DNA from 2 places in the Arthrobacter jinronghuae genome. Region 2 is predicted to be linked to the other one. Evidence: predicted binding sites of a transcription regulator. Region 2 holds the regulator's gene; the other holds the start of a gene.

Region 1 (6,459 bases), 730 kb from region 2:
AGCACTTCGAGGCAGAAGCGGATCGGCGCGCCCAGCGACAGCAGGGCACCGCCGCCCAAGGCAAACACCAGGACCGTCTGGATCAGCACATAGAGGGCATCGAAGCCCATGATCGACGGCGTGAGGATCCGGTTGGCGGTGACCGTCTGGAACAGGACGGTGGAGACCCCGACGGCGTACGCCACCAGGATCATGGAGCCTACCTTCACAGCCCGGCGCGGCAGGGCATAGCCGAGGTTCCCGCGCAGCTCAATGGTCATGAACACCGCAACCAGTGCTGCCGCGACGACGCCGAGGACGATGATCCAGAACCCGGCGGGAACGGTCCGGACGGGACGCCTGCGGTGCTCGGTAAGGGCTGCGGGCAGTGCGCTGGTGGATGTCTCAGGCATGGGAACCGCGCTTGCGTAGGAGGAGATACAGGAAAATGACGCTGCCAACGGCGGAGACCACTACGCCCACGGGGATTTCATACGGGTAGCGGATGGTGCGTCCGATGATGTCGCAGAGCAGGACGAAGCCCGCTCCGAAAACGGCGACCCAGGGCACCGCCCGGCGGACGTTGTCACCGATCAGCAGGGACACCAGGTTGGGCACAATCAGCCCCAGGAACGGGATGGAGCCGACGCTGACCACCACCACGGCGCTGATGAGCGAGACAATGACCAGTCCGAGCGCCATGACCCGGTTGTAGTTCAGTCCGAGGTTGGTGGTGAAGTCCTGCCCCATGCCCGCGACCGTGAAACGGTCCGCCGCAAGGTAGCCGATCAGGGTAAGGGCACCGACAATCCAAAGCAGTTCGTAGCGGCCGCGCAGGACGCCGGAGAAATCGCCGATCATCCAGCTGTTCAGCGTCTGGAGGAGGTCGGTGCGGTAGGCGAAGAAAGTAGTGACGGCGGAAATCACGCCGCCGAGCATGATGCCCACAAGGGGCACGATCAGTGTGTTGCGCAGCGGGATCCGGCGCAGGATGAGCAGGAAGAGTGCGGTTCCTGCGGCGGCGAAAACCGAAGCGGTGGACATCTTCAGGAACATGGAGGCGCCCGGCAGCAGCACGGTCACCGCCAGGATTCCCAGCTGGGCCGACTCCACCGTGCCGACGGTGGAGGGTTCCACGAACTTGTTCCGGGCCATTAGCTGCATGATCAGTCCGGCCACGCTCAGGGCCATGCCCGCCAGGACAATACTGAGCGTGCGGGGCAGCTGGCTGACCCAGAACAGCATGTGCGTGGTGGGATCCCCGGACATCAGCGAGGAGAGCGAAAGGTCGCCGACGCCGACAAAAAGGCTCACGGCCGCCAGCAGGACGACAACGCAGACCCCTAGGACCAGTGCTGCGGTGGAACGCAGAAAGCGCCGCCGTTCCAGGGGAGCGGCGGCGGACGCGGGGGCCGGCTTTTCAGCCGGCACGGCGGGGGCAGTCATATATCGGTATCCAGTTCCTCCGTGGCCCGGCACGAGCGGTGCCGGGCCACGGAGCGCAGAAGTGCGGCTAGAGAGCGTCGTGGACGGTATTAACCATGGTGTCCACGTTGTTCAGGCCGTATCCGACCAGGTACCAGCTGGCGGAATCCAGCATGGTGATGTTTTCGTTCTGTGCAGCCTTGGTGCTCTTGACCAGCTCGTTGTCGAGCACGGCGGAGGCGGCTTCGCCGGAGGTGCCGACGGCTACGTCGCGGTCAATGACGAACAGGTGGTCCGGATTGGTATCCGCGATGTAGTTGAAGGAAACAGATTCGCCGTGCTTGCCCTCGCCCTTAACCTCGGCGGCCGGTTCCAGGCCCAGGACGTCGTGGATGATGCCGAAGCGGGAGCCCGCGCCGTAGGCGGTCATTTCCCCGCCGCTGGTCATAACGATCAGGCCGTTGCCGGCGTCGGCTGCCAGTTCCTTGGTGTCCTCGACCTTGCCTTCAAGGGCACCCAGCTTCTCTTCAACCAGGTCTTCCTTCTCGAAGATCTTGCCGATGGTCTGGGTGTTTTCCTTGAAGGAGTTCCAGGAATCGGCGTTGTCGACGCTGAGGTCGATGGTGGGGGCAATCTTGCTCAGTTCCTCGTAGGAATCGGCAACCCGGCCGGAAATGATGATCAGGTCCGGAGCGCCGGCGTTGATCGCTTCGAAGTCGGGCTCCTTCATGCTCCCGATCTTGGTGATCTCTTCGGCGCCGTACTGGGAGAGGCTGTCCGGGAAGTTGGCGGCAGGCACGCCGTCGACGTCAATGTCGAGGGCATCCATCGTGTCGAGGGCACCGAGGTCGAAGGTGTAGACGGTCTCCGGGTTCACCGGAACTTCGGTGCTTCCCTGGGCATGCTCAACCGTCATGGTTGAGGCCTGTGCGGACTGGACGTCGGCATCTGCTGCTTCAGTCGAGCAGGCGCTGAGGGCGAGGAGGGACACAAGGGCGGTTCCGGCCAGCAGGCGGGACTTGGTGATCATGGGGGCTCCGGTGAGACTCGATGTGCCTATCGGGGGATTAGGACACAGAAATGTTTTCTAATGGTGCGCGCAGATGAAAACTATCCCGGTTAGGACAACCTAAGCAAATCCCCTGTCTCATTCGGTTGCCTGCCATTACGGGGGAGAGGGGTGCGGACGGGGTGCGCACTGGCACTCACCTTGACCGAGTGCTAACCGTTGCATAAAGTCTGAGTTAGCACTCCGAACGTGAGGGTGCTAACTCCCGAAGGGAAAGCGCGAACCGGCACCGCGACGACGGCCAGCGCCAGACCAACGGCCCCATTCCGTTAGAAACTACGCAAAGGAGAGCCCGAGTGTCGGTCTCGATTAAGCCCCTTGAGGATCGTATTGTTGTCCGCCCCCTCGAAGCCGAGCAGACCACTGCTTCCGGCCTCGTTATCCCGGACACTGCAAAGGAAAAGCCCCAGGAGGGTGAAGTAGTTGCAGTTGGACCCGGCCGCGTTGATGACAACGGCAACCGCATCCCGGTTGACGTTGCCGAAGGCGACGTAGTCATTTACTCCAAGTACGGCGGAACCGAAGTCAAGCACGGCGGCCAGGAATACCTGGTGCTGTCCGCCCGCGACGTGCTGGCCGTCGTCGTAAAGTAGTTCCCCTGGAAAACCCCGGCCACGATTCTGGCCGGGGTTTTCTGATGTAGGTGCAGATGTAGTTGTCGGAAAGGACACACACATGGCAAAGCAGTTGGAGTTCAATGACTCCGCCCGTCGCTCGCTGGAAGCCGGCGTCGATAAGCTCGCCAATACGGTCAAGGTGACCCTCGGCCCGCGCGGCCGCAACGTCGTCCTGGCCAAGAACTGGGGTGCTCCCACCATCACCAACGACGGCGTGACGATCGCCCGTGAAGTTGAGCTGGAAGACCCGTACGAGAACCTCGGCGCACAGCTGGCCAAGGAAGTAGCCACCAAGACCAATGATGTTGCCGGCGACGGCACCACCACGGCCACCGTGCTGGCACAGGCGTTGGTCAAGGAAGGCCTGCGCAACGTTGCCGCCGGTGCCGCCCCGGGGCAGCTCAAGCGCGGCATCGAGGTGTCCGTTGACGCCGTCGCCAAGCGCCTGCTGGAGAACGCCAAGGAAGTTGAAGGCAACCAGGTTGCGCACGTTGCGGCCATCTCCGCGCAGAGCACCGAGATCGGCGAGCTGCTGGCCCAGGCCTTCGACACCGTCGGCAAGGACGGCGTGATCACGATCGAGGAGTCCTCCTCGACGCAGACCGAACTGGCCATCACCGAGGGCATGCAGTTCGACAAGGGCTACCTCTCGCCGTACTTCGTGACCGACCCGGAGCGCCAGGAAGCCGTCCTCGAAGACGCGCTGATCCTGATCAACTCCGGCAAGATCTCCTCCGTCGCCGAGTTCCTGCCGCTGCTGGAAAAGGCTCTGCAGACCTCCAAGCCGCTGTTCATCATTGCCGAAGACGTAGACGGGGAAGCCCTGTCCACCCTGGTGGTCAACAAGATCCGCGGCACCCTGAACGTCGTCGCCGTCAAGGCTCCGGGCTTCGGCGACCGCCGCAAGGCCATGATGCAGGACATCGCGACCCTCACCGGCGCCCAGGTGGTCAGCCCCGACCTCGGCCTGAAGCTGGACCAGGTTGGCCTTGAGGTGCTGGGCTCCGCCCGCCGCATCACGGTCACCAAGGACAACACCACGATTGTTGACGGCACCGGCTCAGAAGCCGACGTCGCCGACCGCGTGGCACAGATCCGTGCCGAGATCGAGCGCACCGATTCGGACTGGGACCGCGAGAAGCTGCAGGAGCGCCTCGCCAAGCTGTCCGGCGGCATCGGCGTCATCCGCGTCGGCGCAGCCACCGAGGTGGAGCTGAAGGAAAAGAAGCACCGCATCGAAGATGCTGTTTCCTCCACCCGTGCTGCCCTTGAAGAAGGCATTGTGGCCGGCGGCGGGTCCGCACTGGTCCACGCTGCCCGCGCACTGGACACCGATCCGGAGGTGACGAAGCTGGAAGGCGACGCCGCCACCGCCGTCGGCCTGGTCCGCCGTGCACTGGCACAGCCGCTGCGCTGGATCGCCGAGAATGCCGGTTCCGAAGGCATGGTCGTCGTCGCCAAGGTCGGTGAGCTGGAAGTCAACAACGGCTTCAATGCCGTCACCGGCGAGTACGAAGACCTCATTGCCGCCGGCATCATCGACCCGGTCAAGGTCACCCGCTCGGCCCTGCGCAACGCCGCCTCGATCGCTTCGCTGGTGCTCACCACCGAAGCCCTCGTGGTGGAGAAGCCGGCCGAAGAGGACAACGACCACGGTCACCAGCACTAATCAGCCCTGATCCGCGCCGTGCGTGCGGAAATCGGCCCAGGCCCCGCTCCCGGAACCAGTTTCCGGGAGCGGGGCCTTTGCTATTGGCCGTGGCATCCCTCACAGGCGGTAGATACCCTCGGGGAGGAATAGGGGCGGGCCCGCTTTCGTTTTACGATAGGTACAGGCTAAATCGGGCCTTTTCCTTCCTCTCATCCCCGAAAGAGGCGCAGCTTTGAGTCAGCAGTACCCAGAACACGATCCGTTCGGCTTCGTCGGCCTGACCTACGACGACGTCCTCCTGCTGCCCGGCCCGACGGATGTCATTCCCTCTGAAGCCGACACCAGCTCCCGGCTGTCCAAGCGCATCACCGTGCAGACACCGCTGCTCTCGGCCGCGATGGATACTGTGACCGAATCCCGCATGGCCATCGCCATGGCCCGGCAGGGCGGCCTCGGCGTGATCCACCGGAACCTTTCCATTGCGGACCAGGCGGAGCACGTTGACCGGGTCAAGCGCAGCGAATCCGGCATGATCACCAACCCGGTGACGATTTCCCCCGACGCCACCCTGCAGGAACTCGACGACCTCTGCGCGCATTTCCGCGTTTCGGGCCTGCCGGTGGTGGATGCCGAAAACACCCTGCTGGGCATTGTCACCAACCGCGACACCCGCTTCATTCCGCGTGCCGACTACCCGAGCCGCAAGGTCGAAGAGGTCATGACCCGCATGCCGCTCATCACCGGCCGGGTGGGCATCAGCGCCGCGGAAACAATGGAACTGCTGGGCAAGAACCGGATCGAGAAGCTTCCCCTGGTGGATGACGCCGGCAAGCTGCAGGGCCTGATCACCGTCAAGGACTTCGACAAGGCCGAGCAGTACCCGCTGGCCACCAAGGATGACGAGGGCCGCCTGCGCGTCGGTGCTGCCATCGGCTTCTTCGGCGACGGCTACGAGCGGGCCATGTCCATGGTCGAGGCCGGCGTCGACATTCTCGTGGTGGACACCGCCAACGGCCACAGTGCAGGCGTGCTGGAAATGATTGCCCGCCTCAAGAAGGACCCGGCAGCTGCGCACGTGGACATCATCGGCGGCCAGGCAGCCACCCGCGAAGGCGCCCAGGCCCTGATCGACGCCGGCGCCGACGCCATCAAGGTAGGCGTGGGGCCGGGTTCCATCTGCACCACCCGCGTAGTTGCCGGTGTGGGCGTCCCGCAGATCACCGCCATCTACGAAGCCTCCAAGGCAGCCATCCCGGCGGGCGTCCCGCTGATTGCCGACGGCGGCCTGCAGTACTCGGGCGACATCGGCAAGGCCATCGTGGCCGGGGCCGACACCGTAATGCTTGGCGGGCTGCTGGCCGGCTCCGCGGAAAGCCCGGGCGACCTGGTCTTCGTCAACGGCAAGCAGTTCAAGTCCTACCGCGGCATGGGCTCGCTCGGGGCCATGCAGTCCCGGGGCAAGAACACGTCCTACTCGAAGGACCGGTACTTCCAGGCCGACGTCCCCAGCGACGAGAAGCTGATTCCGGAAGGCATTGAAGGCCAGGTGCCCTACCGCGGACCGCTTTCCGCCGTGGCCCACCAGCTGGTCGGCGGCCTGCGCCAGACCATGTTCTACACGGGTGCACGCACCATTGAAGAGCTGAAGGCCAAGGGTAAGTTCGTCCGGATCACCCCGGCCGGGCTGAAGGAATCCCACCCGCACGACATCATGATGA
Region 2 (6,459 bases):
GCATCTGGAAATCACCCGTGAACGGCTCGAGCGTGAGTACAACCTGGACCTGATCTCCACCGCGCCCAACGTGGAGTACGAGGTGACGCTCGAAGACAAAAAGGTGGTCACTGTGACCAACCCGAGCGAGTATCCCGAAGGCAAGATCAAAGAGGTCCGCGAACCGATGGTCTCCGCCACGATCCTGGCGCCGAACGAATTTGTCGGCGCCATCATGGAGCTGTGCCAGGCCCGCCGCGGTGTCCTGGGCGGCATGGACTATCTCTCCGAGGACCGGGTGGAAATCAGGTACCGCCTGCCGCTGGCCGAGATCGTTTTCGACTTCTTTGACATCCTCAAGTCCAAGACCCGCGGCTACGCCTCCCTGGACTGGAAGGCCGACGGCGACCAGGTTGCCGACCTGGTCAAGGTGGACATCCTGCTCCAGGGCGAGCAGGTTGACGCCTTCAGCTCCATCACGCACAAGGACAAGGCCTACGCCTACGGCGTTATGATGACCGGCAAGCTGCGTGAGCTGATCCCGCGGCAGCAGTTCGAGGTGCCCATCCAGGCAGCCATCGGTTCCCGCATCATCGCCCGCGAATCCATCCGCGCCATCCGCAAGGACGTGCTTGCCAAGTGCTACGGCGGCGATATCAGCCGTAAGCGCAAGCTGCTGGAAAAGCAGAAGGAAGGCAAGAAGCGCATGAAGATGGTGGGCCGCGTGGAAGTTCCCCAGGAAGCCTTCGTGGCTGCGCTTTCCTCCGACGAATCCAAGGACAAATCCAAGAAGTGACACCCAGTGCACTGCCCCTCGGAGACCCGGCACCCGCCGACGGTCTCCTCCCCGCACAGGCCGCGGACGGAGCAGCGGAGCGGAACTTCGGACTCTACGTCCACATTCCGTTCTGCTCCGTCCGCTGCGGCTACTGCGACTTCAACACGTATACGGCCACTGAGCTGGGAGGCGGTGCGTCGCAGGCAGCCTACGGCGGAACGGCGGCCCGCGAGGTGGTCTTCGCCGCGGACGCTCTGCGGCGTTCGGGCCTGCCGGAACGCCGGATGGGCACCGTTTTCTTCGGCGGCGGCACGCCCACGCTGCTCCCGGCGGAGGATCTTGCGCTGATCCTCCGCACCGCCGTCGACCAGTGGGGCCTGGCTCCCGGTGCCGAAGTCACCACCGAAGCGAACCCGGACTCCGTCACGCCGCAGTCCCTGCAGCTGCTTGCCGACGCCGGGTTCACCCGGGTTTCCTTCGGCATGCAGTCAGCAGTGCCGCACGTACTGGCAGTGCTGGACCGCACGCATACGCCGTCGCGGGTTCCGCAGGCCGTGCAGTGGGCGCGCGACGCCGGCCTGCACGTAAGCGTTGACCTCATCTACGGAACCCCGGGCGAGTCCATGGCCGACTGGAAGCACTCGCTTGAAGAGGCGCTGAGCTACGAGCCGGACCATATCTCCGCCTACGCGCTCATCATCGAGGAAGGAACCAAGCTCGCCGCCCGGATGCGCCGCGGCGAGGTGCCGCCCATCGACGACGACGACCATGCCGACAAGTACGTGCTGGCGGATGAAATGATGACCGCTGCCGGGCTGAACTGGTACGAGGTCAGCAACTGGGCGCGTACCCCCGAGGACCAGTGCCGCCACAACCTGGCCTACTGGCGCAGCGATGATTGGTGGGGAGTCGGCCCGGGAGCCCATTCACATGCCGGCGGCGTCCGCTGGTGGAATGCCAAGCATCCCACCGCCTATGCCCAGCGGATCGGCGCGGGGGAGTCGCCCGCCGTCGGGCGCGAGACCCTGGACGCCGATACCCGGTACGTGGAAGACGTTATGCTGCGGACCCGTCTCGCCGAAGGCCTGGCCCTGGACCGGCTGCGTGAGCCCGGCAGGCTTGCCGTGGCGGGACTCATGGCGGACGGCCTCGTGGATCCGAGGGCTGCGCTGACCGGAAAGGTGATCCTCACCCCGTCGGGACGGCTGCTGGCCGACGCGGTGGTCCGGCGGCTGCTGCCGGACTGAGTTCGGTGGCGGTGCCGGCCGGCCCTCCGGCGGCGTAGCTGCCCTGCACCGCTGCTTCCTGCGGCGCTACTGGATGCGGCGCTACTGGATACGGCGCAGGTTGAGCGGGTAGCGGTACGGCCGGCCGCGGTTGCACTCGATGCCTGCGATCACCGAGGACACGGCAACGTAGACCCAGATCATGGCATTGAGCACGGCGAAGAAGCCGCCGATCTCGGGAATGAAGGACAGCGCCCAGACCGTCAGGGCAGCAATGCTTGGCGGGAGCGTGAAGTTCAGGGCTTCCTTGGACTCCTGTGCAGTGAACGGACCGCGGTCGCGGAACACCAGGTAAATGATCAGCGACGGAACAAAAGCGAGGATGCCGCCGAAGTGCGCCAGAGTTGCCCACTGCCGGTCCTCGGACGCGGTCAGCGGCAGTGCATTGGCCGGGGCGCCCTGGTAAACGGGACGCTGCGCTCCGCCGTGTTCTTCCGGTCGGGGGTGGTGGTTCTGGCGTGTGTTGGACACGGCGTATATTCCTTTTGGCTCATGGTGACACAGGGTCGGTCCGCTACTACGTATTCCTCAAGGGTACTGGCTCGCGCACTTCCTACAGGAAAGGAGGCAGGCAGTGCGATGCGCGTCTCACCCGGGAACGGTCAGGAAATCGATGACTTCCTCCACCCGTCCGAGCAGTGACGGTTCCAGGTCCGCATAGCTGTTCACCTGCCCCAGCAGCTTCTTCCAGCCCATTGCGACGTCGGTGTGGTCCCGGTGCGGCCAGCCCAGTCCCTGCAGGATGCCGGTTTTCCAGTCCAGGTGACGGGGGACCACCGGCCAGGCGGTACGTCCGATCACGGTCGGCTTGATGGCCTGCCAGACATCCACGTACGGATGCCCGACAATCAGGACATTGCCCGGCGCGCCGGGGGAGGTCATCGCCTCGGCCGCGATGCGCGATTCCTTGGAGCCTGGAACCAGGTGATCCACCAGGATGCCCAGCCGGCGTCCCGGGCCCGGGGCAAACTCCCGAACCGCGGAGTACAGGTCATCGACGCCGTGGAGGGGCTCGACGACGATTCCCTCCACCCGCAGGTCATCACCCCAGACCTTTTCCACCAGTTCGGCGTCGTGCTTGCCTTCCACCCAGATGCGGCTGGCGCGGGCGGTGCGGGCGCGCTGGTTGGCGACGCGCACCGAGCCGGACGCCGTCCGGGCCGGACCTGCCTTGGCTGAAGCGGCAGCCGCGGGCACAACTTCCACCGGCTCGCCTTCGAGCAGGAAGCCGAAGCCCAGTTCGAAGGATTTCTTTTTCCCGCGCCGGTCTTCGAGCACCATCAGGTGCAGCCCGCCGGATTTCTCCACGCGTACCACCGCGCCGACCCAGCCCGAGGCCACGTCCTCAAGGACCAGGCCGGTTTCAGCGCCGACTTTGCGCAGGACGGTCCGGGCCGGCGCGGTGATGTCCTGCGGACCCCAGGAAAAGCTGGACACGGAAGTTGCCTCACTTACGGTTCTGATCGGGCGGAAACCGCAGCAGGCCACGGGTTCCTCAATGCTAGCAACGCTGCCGATCCGTACTAGACTTGGCACTTGAACACTGTGAGTGCTAAACGTCCGGCGCTCTGCCCATAGATCACGACGCAGGTCACCACGCAGATCACGACGCAGGTCAACACGCCGATCAAACCGCCGATCAACAGGGAGGGAAAACCATGAGTGAACCACGCCGACTCGAGGTCCTCCGCGCCATTGTTGAGGACTACGTCCATTCGCGCGAGCCCGTGGGATCCAAGGCACTTGTGGAACGCCACCACCTGGGCGTTTCCTCGGCGACCATCCGCAATGACATGGCCGCCCTTGAGGAAGAGGGGCTGATCACCGCCCCGCATACGTCCGCCGGGCGCATCCCCACTGACAAGGGCTACCGTCTGTTCGTTGACCGGATCTCCGACGTCAAGCCGCTCTCGGCTCCCGAACGGCGCGCCATCCAGTCGCTGCTGGAGGGAGCCGACGACCTCGACGATGTGATGGACCGTACCGTCCGGCTGTTGTCCCAGCTGACCAACCAGGTGGCCGTGGTCCAGTACCCGCATCTGGGCAATGCCAAGGTCCGGCACATTGAATTTGTCCTGCTGGCACCGTCGCAGGTGCTGGTGGTGCTCATCTCGACCACGGGGCGGGTAGAGCAGCGGGTCATTACCGTTCCGCAGCCGGTGACGGAGCCGGACCTGATGGACCTGCGCCAGCACTTCCTGGCCGCGTTGGCAGGCACGCCGCTGAGCAGCATCACCAGCCAGCTGGCTAATGCCCTCGCCACCGTGCCGGCCGATCGCAGGCGCGTCGGCAACTCCCTGGGCCACTGCCTGGAGCAGCTGGCGGGCATCAACCGCGAGGACCGCATGGTGATGGCAGGGACAGCCAACCTGGCGCGCTCCACGGTAGACTTCCCGCTGACTATCGGTCCCGTGCTTGAAGCGCTTGAGGAACAAGTGGTGATGCTCCGGCTGCTGTCCGAGATGGAACAGGATGCCCGCGGCGTTGCCGTCCGGATCGGACGGGAGAATCCGCACGGCGGTTTGTCGGAAGCATCGGTGGTGGCTACGGGATACGGTCCCGACGCCACCGCGAAAGTCGGCATTCTCGGCCCCACGCGGATGGACTATCCCACCACCATGGCGGCCGTGCGTGCCGTGGCCAGGTATCTGTCCCGAATACTGAACAACTAACGCGGTCCCCAGCAGTGACGGACCCGCCCGCCGGGGAACCGGCGGGAATCCAACCTCCGTCTTCAAAGTTTGAAGGCACGCAATACAGGAAAGCGATGTGCACGAGTGAGCGATCACTACCAGGTTCTGGGTGTCGGACGAGACGCCACCGGTGAAGAAATCAAGAAGGCGTACCGGAAGCTAGCCCGCAAGCTGCACCCGGACGTCAACAATGCTCCGGGTGCCTCGGATGAATTCAAAGCCGTATCGCACGCCTACGAGGTTCTTTCCGATCCGGAAAAACGGCGGATCTACGACACCACGGGCAACGAGAACGGCAACGACAACGGCTTCGGCGGCGGGGGCTTCGGTGCCCAGGGCTTCGGCTTCCAGGACATTTTCGACACCTTCTTCGGCGGCGGCGCCCCGGGCGGAGGACGCGGACCGGCCTCACGCAGCCGGCGCGGACAAGACGCCCTGATCAACGTCCGGATCGACCTCAAGGACGCTGTCTTCGGCACCAACAAGAAGATCGACGTCGACACTGCAGTCGTCTGCCCCACCTGTGACGGCTCCTGCTGCCAGCCCGGCACCTCCCCGCGCACCTGCGACATCTGCCACGGCACCGGTCAGGTTCAGCGGGCGGTCCGCTCCATCCTGGGCCAGGTCATGACCTCGGCGCCCTGCGGCACCTGCAACGGCTTCGGCACCGTCATCCCCGACCCCTGCCACGAGTGCTCCGGAGAAGGCCGCGTCCGCAACCGCCGCACCCTGACCATCAAGATCCCCGCCGGCGTCGCCACCGGTACCCGGATCCAGCTCGGCGGACAGGGCGAAGCCGGGATGGCCGGCGGCCCCGCCGGCGATCTCTACGTGGAGATCCGGGTCAACAATGACCCGACGTTCCTCCGCGACGGCGATGACCTGCACGCCACACTCACCATCCCCATGACGGCCGCAGCGCTGGGAACCACAGTTGCACTGGAGACCTTCGACGGCGACCGCGAAATCACCGTCAAGCCCGGCACGCAGTCCGGCGAGGTGTCCGTCCTCAACGACCTCGGCGTCACGCACCTGCGGGGCCACGGCCGCGGCGATCTCCGGGTGCACCTGCACGTGGAGACCCCGCAGAAGCTGGACTCCGAGCAGGAGGAACTCCTCCGCCGGCTCGCCAAGCTGCGCGGTGAGGAATACAGCGAGGGAAAGCTGAACAGCTCAGGCAACGGCGTTTTCGCCAAGCTGCGGGACCGTCTGGGCAACCTCTGAGATGACCAACCCGATTTTCTTCGGTGACCCGGCGCAGGTGGCGGCCGCCGGGCCCGGAGACATTTTCCGTCTCGAGGGGCCGGAGGCACGGCATGCGGTGTCGGTCAAGCGCCTCGAAGCCGGTGAAAGCGTGGACGTGGTCGACGGCGCCGGGCGCCGGCTCACCGGCACGGTGACGGAAACCGGTGCGTCCCTTCTGGAACTGCGGGTGGCGGACGTCCTTGACGAACCGGTTGCACCCGAACGGTTCCTCCTGGTGCAGGCACTGGCCAAGGGGGACCGGGACGAGCAGGCCGTGGAAGCTGCGACGGAGCTGGGAGTCGACACCGTCATCCCGTGGCAATCCGACCGCAGCATTGTCCGGTGGCGCGCCGAGAAGGCGGTCAAGGGACAGGCCAAATGGCAGGCTCTTACTTTTGCCGCGGCCAAGCAGTCCCGGCGTTCCCGGATCCCTGCGGTGGAGCCCGCGCTGGACAGCCGCGCCCTGCCGTCCCGGCTG

The links. The regulator HrcA, encoded in region 2, represses chaperone genes, less so after heat shock. The targets are predictions, from matches to a motif close to TTNGCACTCGNNNNNNNCGAGTGCNAA.
Region 1: a site for HrcA is predicted at 2,603-2,629, ahead of groES (co-chaperone GroES). Genes of this name have one in related genera too.

Annotation. Positions count from the first base shown of each region.
Region 1 covers NZ_CP104263.1:2,778,864-2,785,322, reverse strand. The annotation lists gene N2K98_RS13015 (iron chelate uptake ABC transporter family permease subunit) at 1-392, opposite strand, end outside; gene N2K98_RS13010 (ABC transporter permease) at 385-1,425, opposite strand; gene N2K98_RS13005 (siderophore ABC transporter substrate-binding protein) at 1,493-2,434, opposite strand; gene groES (co-chaperone GroES) at 2,770-3,066, shown strand; gene groL (chaperonin GroEL) at 3,149-4,759, shown strand; gene guaB (IMP dehydrogenase) at 4,974-6,459, shown strand, end outside.
Region 2 covers NZ_CP104263.1:2,053,257-2,059,715, reverse strand. The annotation lists gene lepA (translation elongation factor 4) at 1-775, shown strand, start outside; gene hemW (radical SAM family heme chaperone HemW) at 772-2,004, shown strand; gene N2K98_RS09600 (DUF4870 domain-containing protein) at 2,086-2,514, opposite strand; gene N2K98_RS09595 (DUF3097 family protein) at 2,632-3,480, opposite strand; gene hrcA (heat-inducible transcriptional repressor HrcA) at 3,702-4,715, shown strand; gene dnaJ (molecular chaperone DnaJ) at 4,821-5,960, shown strand; gene N2K98_RS09580 (16S rRNA (uracil(1498)-N(3))-methyltransferase) at 5,962-6,459, shown strand, end outside.